DNA from 4 places in the Alteromonas infernus genome. Region 2 is predicted to be linked to each of the others. Evidence: predicted binding sites of a transcription regulator. Region 2 holds the regulator's gene; each other region holds the start of a gene.
What was found. The regulator FNR, encoded in region 2, switches genes on or off when oxygen is low (the NO sensors DNR and NnrR bind a similar motif). The targets are predictions, from matches to a motif close to TTGATCTAGATCAA.

Region 1 (4,570 bases), on a different contig from region 2:
ACGGCATTCAAGCGCTTGACCTAATAGGCCGAAAGCTAACCCGCGACGGTGGTCAAATGATGGAAGCGACCTATAAGGCATTCTCTGCTTTAGTTGGCGATATACAAGACAGCGAAGCGAAAAATCTTGCGCAAGGCATCCTTGATGATTGGCGCGCCTCTTCTGCTGATTGCTTAGGTATGGATGCGACTACGGCAGCTTCAGCAGCCTGCGATTATCTAGCTTACAGCGCGTATTCACTCATTGGCGTACTTTGGTACAGTATGGCTGACAAAGCTCAGCATGTCGGCAATGCAGTGCTCGCGGCATCGAAGATGAAAACTCGTGATTTCTACATGGAGAGAATTCTTGTACGTCGCGATGCTCACAAAGCCGCATATAAAGCAGGCCCAGAAAGTACCCTCGCCGTTTCAGGTAATGAGTTTGATTACCTTTAAAATATAACAGCTAAGCTCGGCTTATCTACTTCTGATAAGCCGAAGGCACAAAAAAGGTCACTTCATTGAAGTGACCTTTTTTATTGCCTTAAGTCTCTGCTTGCAATATGCTCTGCAGCTGCCCTAATTCGTTGCGGCAACTTGCGTAGAAAAAGTATCGGAAAACCAGTCATTCAACATGGCTTTCTCATAAGATAAGGACTCTGTTCGGTTGCGACGAATATTCGACTCCATAAAATCCATATCTTTAAGCTTCACACCTTTTGCACTTAAAAATCACCTTGCCATCTTCGCTGGCTAACGTGTAGCTAAAGGTCATGCGCGGTATATCGATGCGTTTGATAATGCGAACGTCGCTTCCCGCACCTGAGCCAAAGCCGACAAACTGGCTCGGCCATACCTGTCCGGCAAGGTCTACATTAGTCACTGTCATAGAGAGCACTTGTGATTCCGGTAAGCTACTCGCTAGCTCTGCAATATGGGACTCAAGCTCTTCTAACGTGCGTTCGCGAAAACGTTTGCGCGATTCATTGGTTGGCCTTACATCGCTGTAAGATTCAGGCTCTTCCCACGTAATGTTGACTTCCGCTGCCTGGGAGGGAGCAAGAGCCGCTAGTAAACCTACTGCTGCGGCGCAACTCAAACAAGAAAAAGTACGTAGTTTATTCACTTTTATGCTCCTAAATTCAGTCGATTCGACCATAAGTTAGCAAGCTTTAAAAATAGTTTGTCCGAACTATAATCGCCCTGCGCACTACACACCTACAGAGTTAAACTTAGGTTAGTTTTGCTTGGCGACCTGCATAACCGGTGACTGCTTGATGATTAGGCAAAGTTGAGCGCGTTTAGTTCCCGTAAAATTTGGGTTTATGTCGTCATTTTCACAATAGGTAAGGTAGAAGCGCTTCACACTGGCACTGCTAACCGTTATTTGCTTCACGTAGGTTTGCTGATAGGGCTTCAGCGGGCTTAACTCAATATTAATTTTATCCTGCAGGCTTCCTAACTCTTTGCGTTCTGGCAAGGTAGAAAAAGCCACAAGCCAATCTGACACTGAGTGTTGGATATCCTCAAAGAGGTACTGAACAAACGGGGATCGCAGTACCAAAACCAGAACGATTATTTCAGCCGCGATAATAAAGAACCTTAACATAACTTCCCAGTTAACGTTGACGCACGTTTTAAACAAATAGCTTCAAGTTACACACAACTTAAAAACAGATCACCTAACTTCTTTTTGCCAAATTCCATTTTAGAGTAAGTCTAATGTACATGATTTAGACAGTATTTGACCATAATATTGTCGCCGATATTAATGGCTTACGGGTTTATCTGTAAATACGACAATCTATACTCATGTATAGTAGTACGCATCTAGAACGATTTTCACGAGCTGTATAAAAGTGTTTACGGTTAAACGAGAAATCAACGCGTTACGCTATGTCATTCGTGAAATTTCTAAACTTTCAGTATTGACTGAAAGTCCTAAAAGTTAGATCATACGCCCCATTATTGATCTATATTAAATACGATGTTGAGATCGCAGTTATACTGCGCAGGCAGTTCGCTACATCTACATAAGGTTAAGCTATGAATGAAAAAATACCGGTAAAGACCGTTACGCCGGTAAAAGTGCATAAGCCGAAAGGTAGTGCAGAGGGTAAGCGCCATGATTCACGCAGCCGTATTTATGTGCGCGCCGTTCAGGGGCCTCTTGAAACCTTCAGACGTTTCTTTGGCCTTTTCTTTTTGGCCTTGTTTGCCGTTATTCCATGGATTCAATACAACGGCCACCAGGCGGTTCTACTAGATATTGGTGAGCAGCGGTTTACTATTTTCTCGCTTACTTTGTGGCCTCAAGACCTTACTTTATTAGCCTATATATTCATTGTTTCGGCCTTTGCACTTTTCTTTGTGACAACCTTTGCAGGGAGAGTGTGGTGTGGCTTTATGTGCCCACAAACCACGTGGGTTTATATCTACACGTGGTTTGAAGAGAAATTCGAAGGCCCACGCAATAAGCGCATAGCGCTTGATGCGCGTAAAATGGACGTAGATAAATTTCTAAGGAAAACAGCCAAACACACAGCGTGGGTAATAGTTGCCTTGCTTACTGCCTTAACTTTTGTGGGTTACTTTACCCCCATTGGTGCCTTATTTATTGACTTTGCTACCTTTGACACAAGCTTTTGGGCGGGCTTTTCGGTTATTTTCTTTGCAGTCTGTACCTATGGTAACGCGGGTTATATGCGAGAAATCATGTGTACTCATATCTGCCCTTATGCCCGCTTCCAGTCAGCCATGTTCGACAAAGATACCTTCACTGTATCTTACGACGCAACTCGAGGTGAGCAGCGCGGGCCGCGCCCCCGGAAACTTAGTCACGAGCAGGTAAAAGAGAAAGGCTTAGGCGATTGCATTGATTGCAACCTGTGCGTACAAGTGTGCCCCACTGGCATTGATATTCGTAACGGCCTTCAATACGAGTGCATTAACTGTGGTGCCTGTGTCGATGCCTGTAACGGCGTTATGGATAAAATGGGTTACCCCAAAGGCCTGATTAGTTTTACGTCAGAAGAAGAACTGGCTGGCGGTAAAACGCACGTTTTACGCCCTAAGCTGATTGGCTATTTTGTAGTGCTTATCGTTATGACAGGCTTACTATTTGCCAACATTTGGACGCGAAGCCCCACCGAGGTGGACATTATTCGCGACAGAAACTCGCTATACCGTGAAACCAATGAAGGCCTGATAGAAAACGTATATACCATTAAGGTTTTAAATAAAACTCAGCAAACCCAAACCTACACTATTGCAGTGAAAGGGCTACCTGATTACGAATACATAGGTGAGCAAACGGTTACGGTTGTCGGTGGTACGGTTTACAGTACACCGATTTCAGTTGCAACCGACGCCTATAATCTGGAAGATACGGTTACCGATATTTTTATCAGTGTAACCACCACAATTGATGGAGAAACGGTTACGGTTGATGAACCAACGAAGTTCCTTTATCGATGACAGATTTTTCTTTCTCTGGGCTTAGCCCAGATACCATATTAGATGCCCTGGAAAGCCAGGGCATTTTTCTTCAAAGCGGCTTGTTAGCGCTTAACAGCTATGAAAACCGGGTTTACCAATTTCTTGCCGAAGATGGCAAGCGTTACGTTGCCAAGTTCTATCGCCCAGGCCGCTGGAGCGACACTCAAATCAGCGAAGAGCATGAGTTTGCTCAAGAACTTATAGAGAATGAAATTCCCTTGGCCGCGCCTACTGCCATAAACGGCAGTACGTTGCACCATCACAAAGTAGGTGAGACCGACTACCGCTTTGCGCTGTTTCCCTCTGTTGGCGGCAGACAATTTGAAAATGATAACCTTGACCAACTCGAGTGGATGGGCCGCTTTATAGGTCGCATTCATCGTGTCGCTCATTCCAAAGCATTTACTTCTCGCCCTTCCATTGATGTTGAAAGCTATCTCAACGAGCCAAAACAAGTGCTCGAGCAAAGTACTTTGCTACCTGATCATTTAAAAACCGCATTTTTTGCCATATTAAATCCCGTCATTTCTGCCACCAAAGAAGCGTATAAGCCCACCACTTCCATTCGCTTACACGGCGACTGTCACCCGGGTAATATTTTATGGCGAGACGGCCCGACATTTGTCGATCTTGACGACTGTCGTATGGGCCCAGCCATTCAGGATTTATGGATGATGCTAAGCGGCGACCGTCAACAGCAGCTTTTGCAGCTTGATACCTTAGTTGAAGCTTACGAGGAGTTTCACACCTTCGACACGTCGCAACTTCCGCTTATCGAGCCCCTTCGCGCCATGCGTATGGTGCACTATATGGCGTGGCTATCAAGACGCTGGGAAGACCCCGCGTTTCCCCGTGCGTTCCCTTGGTTTGCAGAAGATAAATATTGGGAAGGACAAATTCTTGCATTAAAAGAGCAGCTATCTGCGCTTCAAGAGCCTTCATTAAAATTGGGCTATTAGCCCATTTAACACGTGCTTTTTCACTACGCCTTTTCGCAGTGTATTAAAGACAACGAAAAGGCGTAAGGTATAAAAAACTGTATTCGCTATCAATTTTTAACTTCTATATAATCGCCCACGCGTAGGTGCCCT
Region 2 (4,570 bases):
AGCCACGGTCGCAAAAGGTTTAATCATATCTTCATAGCTAGATTCACAAAACTCGCTAGCAAGCTTGTCAAAAACCTTTTGTCCGCTAGCTATGCCACCACGCCTAAGCCCAACTCCCATAAGAGCAAGCACTTGCCAGTCGCTTAATGAACACGCCCACTCTTTTAAGCCTTCCAGCTTGCCACTTGCATAGGCAGCACCAACATAAGCGCCAATGGAGCAGCCGGCAACAACGTCTATTTTAACGCCCAGCTTTTCTAAGGCTTGAATGATACCTATATGGGTCCAGCCTCGTGCTGCACCAGCGCCTAACGCAAGTCCTATTTTCATCTATTTAGGTTCCACAATGTTTACCACTTCAATCGCGCTTTCTTCGGTTGCTAAAGCAGCGTTGCTGTTCGTGGTAAAAGAAGGTTGATCAAATCCAATGTCGCCATCTTCAACGGGGCCATCTTGGGTGGTAATACCTTTAAAATCGTACAAGTTGTTATCTACTAAGTGAGATGGCGCTACATTTTGAAGAGCGCTAAACATTGACTCTATTCGGCCCGGAAAGCGTTTGTTCCAGTCTTGAAGCATGGCTTTAATATTTTGTCTCTGTAAATTCTCTTGGGAACCGCATAGGTTGCAAGGAATAATAGGAAACTCTACGGCTTGTGAATATTTTACGATGTCTTTTTCTGTACAGTAGGCGAGCGGACGAATAACGATATGCTCGCCATTATCGCTGACTAGTTTTGGCGGCATGGACTTCAGCTTTCCGCCGTGAAACATATTTAGGAAAAAGGTTTCCAACATATCGTCACGGTGGTGACCAAGGGCTATTTTTGTTGCGCCGAGTTCTTTTGCGGTGCGATATAAAATACCGCGGCGCAGTCTTGAACAAAGTGAACAGGTGGTTTTACCTTCAGGAATTTTATCTTTAACAATAGAGTAGGTGTCTTCTTCTACAATTTTGTAATCAACACCAATACGCTCTAGATATTCAGGCAATACATGCTCAGGGAACCCTGGTTGCTTCTGGTCAAGGTTTACCGCAACTATGTCGAAGTGAATAGGCGCAATCTTCTTTAAAAACAATAAAATGTCCAGCATGGTGTAACTATCTTTACCGCCAGATAAACACACCATGACTTTGTCATTGTTTTCAATCATACCGAAATCGCCTATGGCTTTACCCACATTGCGGCGAAGGCGCTTCTGAAGTTTGTTGAAGTTGTACTTTTGCTTACTTTGCGCTGCGTTTAGTACCGACGCATCAGCACTGCTTGTGCCTAAACTCATAATTAACTAGCTTGGTTCGTGATAAAGCAAGCATTATACAATAAAGGGCCTTTTCTAGACCATGCCTGTATTCTTAAATTTACGCATAAAAGGTTGCTCGTAAGGTTAATGGCATCACACACTTAACGGCGACTCGAATCCGTCTGGCTTGATAGCCAATACGTCACAATTTAGCTCATCAATAACATGCTCCGCCGTGTTCCCAATAAGCGCGGCAGAAAGACCAACACGGCCTACAGTGCCTATAATGACGAGTTCGGCGTCTAATGTCTTTGCCACTTGTGGAATGACTTTTTCAGGTAGCCCTTCTCTGACAACACATTTTTCATCTGCAATGCCGTACTTTAACGCATGGCTTTTCATTTCTTTCTTATGATGATTTTTTACCGCGTCATGATAGGTATCAGGGTCAAATTCGGGCACCTCGATAGCAATATTAAGTGGCGTAGAAGGGAAGCTATTGACTAAATTAACCTTACCTTTTAGCAAGGCCGCATAATCATTGGCGATAACGGTAATCTTGTCGTTAAGCGCAGCATGTTCTTCGTCTTCACTGCCGACGTTTACAGCGGCAATGATCTCGCCGCCTTCTGGCCAATCATGCTCTTTAACTAATAAAACGGGGCGCGGACACTTACGCATTAAATGCCAATCGGTAGGTGTAAAAATAACGGAAGCCAGGTCGTCATGCTTTTTAGTGGCTTTTACAACAAGGTCAATTTGATTCTTAAGTGTGTAATAGATAATCGATTCGTAGGCACGATTGTTCCATTCAACCACGATGTCAGTTTCACCGAAGCCTTGTTCTTTAAGCTGCCCAGAGAGCCATTTAGCATGCTCATTGGTAACAGCATCTCGCATGGCTTCTCGCTCATCTGGACTTAACATAGTGGTCATATCATAAGACAAGTCGTAAACCACCATAATCGCAGTTACAGAGGCCCCGGTCTTTGATGCTAATTCATAAGCGCGACTTAACGCGGGCTGGTTATCTCGCTCGGCATCGACTACCGCAAGGATTCGTTTACACTCAATCATAACTCCCCCTAATACGAAGTTTGGTCGTGGCTGTGTGAACGGTAACGTTCAACAGTAACTTGTACTAACTATAAACGACAATGTGGAAAACGTAAGTTGTTTTAGATCAAGTATTTTATATTGCAAGGCAAGCAACAATGTATAGCGTCATTGCCAATAATGGGAAAAAAGGGTTATGGGAGTAGGAGTATAAAGCGCGCTGAATGCGCGCTTTTAGGAAGATAACCCCATTTAACCGAGTTAGACCACATTAGCCGTTACACACTATACTCGGGCCGTTAAGCACTTCTAGCTTGGTATTAAGGCGTTCAAAGTCCACAATCGTAATAAGTTTACCTTCAACTTTAATAATATCTTCTTTTTGGAAACGACTTAATAAGCGACTGATGGTCTCTATCGTTAAGCCAAGATAGTTACCTATCTCGTTACGCGTCATCGTAAGGTGAAATTCTCTGTGTGAAAAACCGCGTTCTTCAAAACGCTGAGATAAATGAGAGATAAAATACAAAAGGCGTTCTTCAGCCGTGCGTTTGTTGAGAAGCATTATCAAATCGTGATCATGTTTAATCTCTGCACTCATAAAGCTCATAATTTGATGGCGTAATTTAGGAAGCTGCATCGACATTTCGTCAAGCGTTTCGTAGGGCAACTCGCACACCATGGCGGTTTCTAGAGCCATTGTGTAACTTTGGTGCTTGTTTTCTCGAAGGGCATCAAAGCCAATGATGTCACCGGGAAAGTGAAACCCCGTTATTTGCTCTTCACCTTCAGAGTTAGTCACAAACGATTTAAATGACCCGGTTCTTACTGCATATAACGACTCAAACTTATCGCCGGTTTGAACAAGGGTATCACCTTTATGAAGGGGCTTTTTGCGCTCTATGATATCGTCGAGAGACTCTATTTCTGTCTTATTCAATGCAACAGGTAAACAGAGGTGACTGAAACTACAGTTCTGACAATGTATTGAAAATTCGCTTCCTTTGCTCATAAGACTGACTCTCTTAATGTACACATGATTATAGTACACGCATTTTCACATGAATGCGCCATAAATTAGATAAGTGGCATATATGGCCATTATCACAGCTATGACTTGTCTCACATAGCTGTGCTGAAAGCTTTGAACAAGATACTGGCTACCGGCACTTGCGGCTAACAGTGTGGGTAACGTTCCCAAACCGAAGAAAAACATAATGCCAGCGCCTTGCAATGCATTACCCGCTGCCAGAGACCAGGTTAGCGTTGAATAGACCAATCCACATGGTAGCCAGCCCCATATAAAGCCGTAGGGAACCGCGCTTAACGGCGTTTTGAAAGGAAGAAATCGTTTTGATAAAGGCTGAAGCTTTGCAAACAGGCCTTTGCCCGCGTTTTCTAAGACCGATAAACCCGTCCACCATTTCCCTAAGTAACAAGCGAGTAAAAGCAACATGATGCCGCTTAGAAGAGAGAGGGCATAATTAGCAAGCGGTACGAAGTCAGCAGCTATTTTTCCAAGCGCACCGGTAATGGCCCCTGCTAGTGTATAGCTAGTAATGCGTCCCATGTTGTAGGCGAGGGTGTAGGGCAATGCCGATGCCCCCTTTGGCGATACCATTCTAAGCGCTGCAACAATACCGCCGCACATGCCTACACAATGTACGCCTCCTGCTAAACCTATAAGAAAGGCAGAAAAGTAATTAATCCCGTCCATTATCTTCTTGGCTTTTTGCTGCCTTATCTTCTTGTATTTGTTTGCGCTGTTCGGCCAGTTTTTTCTCTTCTGGCGATAAGTCATCGTCAAAAAGAATGCTATAGCCTTGGCGGTCTAAATCCTCGAACTGATTGGTTTTTACCGCCCAAAAGAAAATGACAATAGCGACTGCCACAATAATGATGGCGATAGGAATTAATACGTAAATAATACTCATGCTATTTGCTCAAAAGTCGCGTTGAGTTTGTAACTACAATGATACTGCTTAATGACATACCCACAACCGCCATCCATGGAGAAAGTAAACCAGACACGGCGAAAGGCAATATTAAAAGGTTGTATCCCACAGCCCAGCCGATGTTTTGTCTTATTTTCTGTTTCACTTGATGTGAGGTTTTAATTAGCGCTGGTACAGATAACAGTTGATCGCCCAGCAATATAACGTCAGCAGCCGTTTTGGCAACGTCCGTTGCGTTACCCACTGCAATGGCAACATCTGCACTGGCAAGTACAGGTGCATCGTTAATGCCGTCGCCCATCATCATTACTTTG
Region 3 (4,570 bases), on a different contig from region 2:
ATATCATTAAGCGTAGCGTGAGTTAAATCGCCAAACCAGCCGTCCTTAATTAAACAGTCAATTTGATGTTGAGGGGCAACAATTTCACCATAATTGAACTGCATTCTATCTATCACTGCATATTTGCGATTAGCCGCGCGAACCACAATACATTGCTTGTCCTCATCAAGGGCTTTGAAACGCTGAATAAAGCGCACAGCTTCACTGCTTAATAACGACTGGCTCGCCCCTTCAAAGAACGCGAGAAATTCATGAAAATGTGTCAGGTAATAACGGGGCGGTAAATCTTTTCGCATGGTGCATCTTTGGCTATGAAATCGGCAATAGTGTATATTTATACAGCCCAATTAATCAAATTAAATACGCCTATTTTAGTTATTGATTCCCTGTTTAAACTCGCACTCGCTGTTTCGATACCCATTGAAAAAAAGCCGCAAGCTGCGAATCGTCTAATAGATGCTGTAAACTATTGTAGTGTTTGGCCAGCGCCATTTCATCGTAGAATCGGTGGACACCGCTATGACATTGCCGGCAAATATATATGCCGGATTGAAGCTCTGCTTTAGTGTAATGCTTTTTGAAATAGTTACGCCGATGCATTTTTTTGGGGATGAGGTGATGAAACGTTAAACGGGTCTGTCTTTTACAGCACGGGCATACGCCTATCTTATTCACCACAATTCACCTTTAATAAAATCTACTTCCGTCTGCATCTAGCTTGCGTATGCCTAATCTCGCTCTCGCTTAGGCGCGCCTATCGCTTACACTTCTATGCCAGTGAGTAAATCCAGTCTTCTTTGCATTACGTAATAACACCAAATAATGATTACGAAGGCGAACTATTATGAGCTTAACCCGATCTATGGGCTTCTCTTGCCCCTACTGTATGGCACCAAACGATGTGGAAATAGATGAAGTTAACGACGTAGGTCAAGTACAGGTTCTTGATTGTCAGGTATGCTGCCAACCCATAGAGTTAACCGCATACCAAGACGCCGACGATATACACATTGAGGCAGAACGAGAGAATGACTAAGCAGTTTACTCGCAGTGATATAGATGCACTAGCGCAGCGCTATCGGGCCAACCTAATTAACAGCCTATCAGGTTTTAAGTCAGCTACCTTAGTTGGGACGAGTGACGGACAAACCAATAACCTGGCTATTGTCAGCTCTGTTGTTCACGTAGGCGCAAACCCTCCTCTTCTTGGCATGATCATGCGACCTCACACAGTAACGCGCGATACACTTAGCAATATTAAGCAACAAGGTTTCTACACACTCAATCATGTCTCAGCTGATTGGGTAGACAAAGCGCACCAAACCTCTGCACGCTACGCGCCAGAAGACAGTGAATTTGATGCCGTAGGCTTAACGCCTGTGTTTAGCGAAACGTTCAGCGCCCCTTACGTTAAGGAGAGTGAGATAAAAATGGGGCTTAAGGTAGCGCAACACTTTACCTTACTAAATGAAACCGAAATGGTCATTGGTGAGATTCAAGAACTTTTTCTACCTGAAGAAATTATTGATACCGAAGGTTACGCCGATATCGAACAAGCGAAAACAGCGTGCATCTCCGGGCTAGACAGCTATCACGGTACCTCGCGTATCGCACAGTTTGCCTACGCTAAGCCGGGCGCAGATTTATCGCAAAAATGAACCTTTTAGCGCAACTTCGGTCTTATTTGCATCAATAAGGGTTGCTACTGCCATATCGAACTCTGAAGTTTATTTAATCTAGATCAAAGGAAAATACGACTTTTCGTTCGATCTTTTTTCAAAAAGAGATAGTATTTAGATATGTAATAAAACCTGCCTCTTTGGGCAGGTTTTTGCGTTTAAAGCGCCGAATAAAAAAGAATCATTATCGTTTCTATCTCTTAAGGAGAATGTTATGAAATCTGTAAACCGCCGAGATTTCTTGAAGTTATCAGGCTCTACAGTTATAGGTCTGACGCTAGGTGGTGTAGCGTTGCGCGCACAAGCTCAAGAACAGCTAAGTGCCGACGACCCAACAGCGAAAGCATTAAACTACACACCGTCGTCTACCGTTGAAGGTTCAAAGTGCGCTAACTGCATGTACGTGCAGGGAGCTGATGGTGAACAATACCGTCCTTGTAACATTTTCCCTAATAAGCTGGTAAATGCGGATGGCTGGTGTAGTGCTTGGGTCAAAAAGCCGGGCTAAGATAGCGGCCACGCTGATAGACGATTGAAAGCCCTCGATATTATCGAGGGCTTTTTTATTGCTTGAAGGATGTATTCACTCCCTTGCGGCAAATGCTTAACGAGGGTCGCTAAGGCCTGCTTCTATACCTTTTAAACGCGGGTTATCAAAGCGCGTGGGTAATAAACCGGGCTTGATAAAAAAGCCGTGTTTTGCTTCAAAAATGCTGCCTATTTCTAGCACTTTCTTATCTTGCCATTTGCCGCCGATGAAACTAATGCCTACCGGAAGATCTTTTACTTGCCCAGCAGGCACAGTTAAATGCGGATAACCGGCAATAGCGGCCAAATACCCAATCCCGATGAAGCCCACTGGTGAGTGGTCGCCGTATACGCCATCAATTAAAAATGAAGGGCTATTCGATGGCGCAACCAATACGTCAACATTGTGCTTCGACAATAAGGCGTCTATACCGTTTTCCCCAGCGGTATCTCGGATAAGGCGCAGTGCATGTTTGTATTCGTCACTGTCGATAGCAGAAGAGGCTAAGGACTTCTCAAAGATATCTTGGTCAAATAACGCTAACTCTCTGGGTGTAGCCTGGTTGAACTCGATGAGCTCAGACAGGTTTTTAGCGGGAAGCGATGCAGGAGAGTTCGACAGGTACTCGTTAATGCTGTGATGGAACTCGCTTAGCAACACATTGTATGAATCTGCCCAAAAGGAATCCGGCTGAGAAAAATCACTGATATCTACGAGGGTTGCACCAGATGCTTCCAACTGCTTTAACGCTTTTTCATAAACAGCCAATACGTGAGGGTTATCACCTTGTCGGTAGCGCACCACACCAATACGCTTACCTTTTAAGTCTGTGGCAAGCAGCGACGAAGAGGGGACTTCAAGAAGGTGGTCGTCAGCGTTTTTAGTTGCGCTATCGTTTTTATCGGCGCCAGCCATAACTGAGGCCATTAACCACGCGTCTTGTACACTCGATGTCATTGGCCCAGCGGTGTCCTGGCTAAATGAGATAGGTACAATATGGGTTCTAGAAAGTAAACCCACGGTTGGTTTGAAACCTACCACTCCGTTAATAGAAGCTGGACAGATAATAGAGCCATTGGTTTCCGTACCCACGGCGAGGGACGCCAAGCGCAGCGACATAGCCGCTCCCGAGCCCGACGAGGAACCACAGGCACTTCTCGATAGCATGTGCGGGTTACGAGTAAGCCCGCCTACCGCGCTCCAACCACTTATTGATGATTCAGAGCGAAAATTTGCCCACTCCGATAAATTAGTTTTACCCAGAACAATGGCACCGGCTGCTTTCAGTTTTGCCACAATGGGTGCATTTCGCCCAGTGTTATTGTTAAGTAGCGCCATCGAGCCCGCCGTTGTAGGCAGTTCATCGCTTTCGATATTATCTTTCAGCAAAACAGGTATACCTGCTAACGGGCCCAGCGTCTTGCCGTTCGCCAGTTGCTTATCAATAGCATTCGCTTCTTCTAGCGCATTGGGGTTCACTGACAACACACTATTTACCTTGCCATCTAGCTGTTCAATACGCGCTAAATAACCTTTTACCAAGGCCGCAGACGTAATCTCGCCACTGGCAATAGCCTGTGCTTGCTGATGTGCGGGTTTACCCAAATAGTATTGCGTTTCGTTCGCTTGGTTTGAGTTAGAGGGGGTTGAGTGAGAAACACACGCCGTACAAATTACGGCAGCGACCAGTAAATACCACTGCTTCAACATAAATCTTTCCTTAACGCATAATCCCAGTGCCTGTTTTTTTACTGTTAAACAAAAACAGCAAGTCACAGACGTTAGAGTAATGATAGTTTGTTATACGTTGTATCAGAAATAGTTCACTGGCTACACAATAAAATGTGTATTTACTGAGTTACTGGGGTTGGCAGCTTATAAAGAAGATTATCCAGTTTATATTTATCTAGCAGCTTCTGATAACGCCCATCATCAATAAAAGCGTGAAGCGTGGCGTTAAATGTTGCTCTTAATTCTGGGTCAGGAATGGCGGCACTATAACTAGAGATAGGAAACAGTTCGTGAAAAACAATGTCGTCATCGGCATAGGCACGACTTTCAGACTTAAAGAAATTAAAGATATTTCTATCGAGAATAGCCACATCTACACTGCCTAGCATCAACATGTCTACTTGCCTATCTTGTCTTGCCATCTCTATATAGGTGGGCTGCGCTGAAACAATCTCACCAAAAGCTTCTCCAAGAACTGACTGAGCGGTTTGAAAAGCAATAACACTTTTGCCACGCAAATCTTCAATACTATTTATTTCAAGCTTTCTATCAGCCCGAGTCACCGCGACGTTTTGATAAATAATATAGGGGTCTGTCAAGATAGCTTCATCTACGCTATGCGCTGAATTTA
Region 4 (4,570 bases), on a different contig from region 2:
GAGAAAACTCACACGCCAAAGTCTGAAGACAAAGACGGGTGTCTTGTTTTTAGTATCGTCGACCAGCCACTCCATTTTACGTCTGGTTTGGCGAGATTGTTAAACCCCTTTAGCCACCTGTTTTTCAGATAGAGTAGGTTATCCGTGCGGGCTTACATAAACGTAGCCACGATATGGTAAAATGAATAGTTAATACCAAACAGCAAAACGCACCTAGGTGCGTTTTTTAGTTTCTGGTGTTAGCAACTCTGCTTAACTAATAAATTCGCTATCAGGGTAGTTAAGCTTTAACGTCTTCATCGCATTATCACGCAACTCTTTAAGCCCCAATTGTTCGTAACTTGAAACCATGATTTCAAGCGCCTGTTGAACCTGTGTAGTATTGGGGAAATGTTCAATCACGTAACGTCCGCGATTAGCGGCGGCAACGTAAGCTTGGCGTCTCATATAGAAGCGAGCAATTGCTATTTCATATCGAGCCAAACGATCTTTAATGTGTACCATACGCTGTTTAGCGTCAGCGGCGTACTTGCTATCTGGGTACTGCTGAATCAATCTGCGAAAATCTTCAAACGCTTGGCGAGACTTCGATGGATCTCTGTCCGTACGATCGATATTCATTAGCTCTTGGAAAAGATTGCTATCAGATTCCATGTTAGTTAAGCCACGCATATAGTAAGCGTAGTCAACATCTGAATGGTTTGGATTCAAGCGAATAAATCTATCGATAGTGGCGAGAGTTTCTTCGTTCTTACCCGATTTATAGTAGCTATAGATAAGGTCTAGCTGTACTTGGTGCGATAGAGGACCAAACGGGTAGCGCGAGTCTAATGCGCTGAGGGTTTGCGCGGCAGCACTAAAGTTCCCGACTTCCATGCTTTGCTTCGCTCTGTCATACAGTTGCTGTGCACCCATGTTAGCTAAAACGGCTTTCTCTTCTTTATCCGAAGAGCTACATCCTGCGACAGATACCATAGCACCAAGTAACACGGGTGCCAGTAGACGAAATGATTTCATAATAATTCTATTTTCCTGCTAAACAGTTTTAATACTTCGCTGTCTAAGCTCATGTGTTAAACAACAACACTTTAATTGCATTCTAACGTACTAACGATGAGAAAAACCATACAAAAACGTAAACAAGGCAGTGTACAGCGTGAATCCTTGTTATAATACCCTTTTTTAGACGTAATCAATGGTGTTATGACACAGTCGCCGAACACAATACAATTAGAAGCTTCAACGGAAGCTGCGCATTTTGGTTTACGGTTAGATCAGGTTTTAGCTGATTTGTTCCCAGAATATTCGCGTTCTAAGTTAAAAACTTGGATTCAAGACGGAAATGTCTCTGTGAATGGGGAGGTAATAACCGTTCCTCGTCATAAAATGCAAATGGACGAACTGGTTACAGTGCAAGCAGAAATGGATGTGCAAGTAACCAGCGAAGCACAAAATATCGCATTGGACATTGTTTATGAAGACGAGCATATTCTTGTCATCAATAAACCTGCTGATTTAGTCGTGCATCCTGGCGCGGGAAATCCAAGCGGTACAGTGCTTAATGCATTGCTAAATCACTATCCTGAAATTGACAAAGTTCCCCGTGCAGGCATTGTCCACCGTCTTGACAAAGACACCACAGGCTTGATGGTTGTGGCAAAAACAATACCTGCGCAAACGCACCTTGTTGACCAACTACAACGCCGCGAGATGAGCCGTGAATATGAAGCCATTGCTCTAGGCACTATGGTTGCGGGCGGTATTGTAGATGAACCTATTGGCAGACATGCTACAAAACGCACGCACATGGCAGTTCGCGAAATGGGCAAACCTGCAATTACGCACTTTCGCGTTATAGAAAAGTTTAGAGCTTACACCCATTTGCGCTTAAAACTTGAGACCGGACGCACCCACCAGATTCGCGTTCACATGGCGCATATAAAGCATCCATTATTGGGTGATCAAGTGTATGGTGGAAGACCGCGCTTACCTAAAGGTGCATCTGAAGATTTTATTGGGGTACTTCGCGGCTTCCAGCGCCAAGCACTTCACGCAGCGCAGTTGTCGCTTTTCCACCCAGAGACAGAAGAGTGGATGACGTGGAAGGCGCCTTTACCGCAAGACATGCAAGATTTGCTTAAGGCCGTTAAAAAAGACACTGAAGACAATCCTCAGGATATGCTTTAGCGAGTATTTAGACCTATGGCACCGACGACAGCGAACGCTTCTAAAGTTTCGACACTTGAGTTGATTGAACCTGCGTGGGCATGCCCGCCTAATATTGAGGCATACACGACCACGAGAATTGGCGGCGCGAGCCTAGGCGAGTTCGCAGGGTTAAATGTGGGGAGTCATGTGGGCGATGACTTGCTTTTGGTGAAAGCCAACAGGCGTCTTTTGCCCCATAGCGATAAAATTACCTGGCTAGAGCAAATTCACAGTAACCGTGTCGTTGCTTTACCTAGTGTAGATACCACAGCTGACGCGGCTTATTCTGCATCTAAGTCACATTTTTGTGCAGTAATGACCGCAGACTGTGTGCCTATATTGCTTTGTGACAAACAAGGCCGCGAAGTGGCTGCGGTACACGCCGGTTGGAAGGGGCTGGAATCGAATATTATCAGCAATGCAATTGCGCACTTTCGTGCTTCACCGGCAGACGTTATAGCGTGGATTGGCCCTGCTATTAGCGGCCCTTGCTATGAAGTGGACGCCGAGCTAGGCCGCAGGTTTTCCCATATTGACGGCGCTGTAGCGCCCAGTGACCAACCCGGTAAATGCTTATTAGATTTACCGCTGGTGGCGCAAGTTCAACTAGAACAGGCTGGTGTAAAAAGTGTGACGCAAAGTCATTTTTGTACCTATTCAGACGAACATCGTTTTTATTCTCATCGCAGAGCTACCCATCAGCATAAGCGCACCACCGGAAGGATGGTTAGTGTTATCGGTATACGCTAACTCACTGGTGCTGCGATTTTCTTCACAGGTTTAGTTTCAAACTGCGTCAATGTTTGCGCTACATCAAATTCATTGCATTAATTGTTATCATTTGGACTAACTTTTCATTCTCATACTTGAATAGCAAATCACCAGCCTACATAAATAGAACATAACAATTTTTTCATCTATTAGGTTGAGATTATGAGATTAGATAGATTTACCAGCAAATTTCAGCTCGCTATATCCGATGCTCAATCACTCGCATTGGGGCGCGACCACCAATATATTGAACCGGTACACTTGATGACGGCAATGCTTAATCAGCAAGGCGGCTCAGTGCGACCATTGCTCGATCAAGCTAATATCAATGTTAACGCGTTACGTTCTGCACTGAGTCAAGCAATTGAGCGCTTGCCACGAATTGAAGGCATTGGTGGCGATGTTCAGTTAAGCAAAGACAGCGGCATATTACTAAACCTTTGCGACAAAATAGCGCAGCAGCGAAAAGATGAATATATCACTTCTGAAATCTTTGTGCTTGCTGCCCTTGAAGACAAAGGGCGGTTGGGTGAAATTCTCAAGAGCTTAAATATTACCAAAGATGCTATTGAAAGCGCGATAGACGATATGCGCGGTGGTCAAAAAGTAACGGACCCTAATGCCGAAGACGTCCGCCAAGCATTAGAAAAATATACAACCGATTTAACCGAACGCGCTGAGCAAGGCAAGCTTGACCCTGTCATTGGGCGCGACGATGAAATTCGCCGAACTGTTCAGGTACTGCAGCGTAGAACAAAAAATAACCCCGTGCTTATTGGTGAGCCTGGCGTAGGTAAAACTGCCATTGTTGAAGGCCTCGCACAGCGTATTATCAATGGCGAAGTGCCCGAAGGACTTAAAAACAAGCGCGTGCTTTCCCTAGATATGGGGGCACTTGTCGCTGGTGCCAAATATCGCGGCGAGTTCGAAGAAAGGTTGAAAGCGGTGCTAAATGAACTTGCCAAAGAAGAAGGCCGCGTTATTTTATTCGTTGATGAACTGCACACCATGGTAGGAGCAGGGAAGGGCGATGGCGCTATGGACGCAGGCAATATGCTTAAGCCAGCATTAGCCCGCGGTGAACTTCACTGCGTAGGCGCCACCACGCTGGATGAATATCGCCAATATATCGAAAAAGATGCAGCCCTTGAGCGACGCTTCCAAAAAGTATTGGTAGAAGAGCCTAGCGTTGAAGATACTATCGCTATATTGCGAGGTCTAAAAGAGCGTTATGAACTCCATCACTCTGTGGATATTACCGACCCAGCCATTGTAGCGGCGGCAAGTTTATCTCATCGTTATATTAGTGATCGCCAGCTTCCAGACAAGGCAATTGACCTTATCGATGAAGCGGCATCGAGCATACGCTTACAGATCGACTCTAAGCCAGAAGATATGGACCGTTTAGAGCGCCGTATTATACAGCTAAAATTGGAAGAACAGGCGCTTGCAAAAGAAACCGATGATGCCAGCCATAAACGCCTGGAGATGATTGAACTAGAGCGTGAGCAAGCTGAGACTAAATACGCTGAACTTGAAAAAGTATGGCTAGATGAAAAAGATGCGATGCAAGGAACGCAAACCATAAAAG

Region 1: a site for FNR is predicted at 1,950-1,963, ahead of ccoG (cytochrome c oxidase accessory protein CcoG). Genes of this name have one in related genera too.
Region 3: a site for FNR is predicted at 1,732-1,745, ahead of ACX5J7_RS02710 (high-potential iron-sulfur protein). Genes of this name have one in related genera too.
Region 4: a site for FNR is predicted at 3,012-3,025, ahead of clpB (ATP-dependent chaperone ClpB). Genes of this name have one in related genera too.

Annotation. Positions count from the first base shown of each region.
Region 1 is NZ_CACSIG010000017.1:110,737-115,306, reverse strand. Features, by position in the region: gene ACX5J7_RS04335 (acyl-CoA dehydrogenase family protein) at 1-437, shown strand, start outside; partial or broken gene ACX5J7_RS04330 (DUF3016 domain-containing protein) at 561-1,107, opposite strand; gene ACX5J7_RS04325 (hypothetical protein) at 1,219-1,491, opposite strand; gene ccoG (cytochrome c oxidase accessory protein CcoG) at 2,028-3,458, shown strand; gene ACX5J7_RS04315 (serine/threonine protein kinase) at 3,455-4,438, shown strand; cobalamin riboswitch at 4,545-4,570, shown strand, end outside.
Region 2 is NZ_CACSIG010000037.1:27,444-32,013, forward strand. Features, by position in the region: gene ACX5J7_RS10200 (patatin-like phospholipase family protein) at 1-330, opposite strand, end outside; gene ttcA (tRNA 2-thiocytidine(32) synthetase TtcA) at 331-1,284, opposite strand; gene uspE (universal stress protein UspE) at 1,399-2,322, opposite strand; gene fnr (fumarate/nitrate reduction transcriptional regulator Fnr) at 2,573-3,313, opposite strand; gene ACX5J7_RS10220 (sulfite exporter TauE/SafE family protein) at 3,359-4,018, opposite strand; gene ccoS (cbb3-type cytochrome oxidase assembly protein CcoS) at 4,005-4,235, opposite strand; gene ACX5J7_RS10230 (heavy metal translocating P-type ATPase) at 4,237-4,570, opposite strand, start outside.
Region 3 is NZ_CACSIG010000008.1:173,582-178,151, forward strand. Features, by position in the region: gene ACX5J7_RS02690 (exonuclease domain-containing protein) at 1-296, opposite strand, end outside; gene ACX5J7_RS02695 (hypothetical protein) at 312-566, shown strand; gene ACX5J7_RS02700 (zinc ribbon domain-containing protein) at 845-1,036, shown strand; gene ACX5J7_RS02705 (flavin reductase family protein) at 1,029-1,658, shown strand; gene ACX5J7_RS02710 (high-potential iron-sulfur protein) at 1,894-2,187, shown strand; gene ACX5J7_RS02715 (amidase) at 2,284-3,918, opposite strand; gene ACX5J7_RS02720 (substrate-binding periplasmic protein) at 4,059-4,570, opposite strand, start outside.
Region 4 is NZ_CACSIG010000045.1:76,635-81,204, forward strand. Features, by position in the region: partial or broken gene ACX5J7_RS11915 (ChrR family anti-sigma-E factor) at 1-132, shown strand, start outside; gene ACX5J7_RS11920 (outer membrane protein assembly factor BamD) at 253-1,017, opposite strand; gene rluD (23S rRNA pseudouridine(1911/1915/1917) synthase RluD) at 1,204-2,187, shown strand; gene pgeF (peptidoglycan editing factor PgeF) at 2,203-2,958, shown strand; gene clpB (ATP-dependent chaperone ClpB) at 3,142-4,570, shown strand, end outside.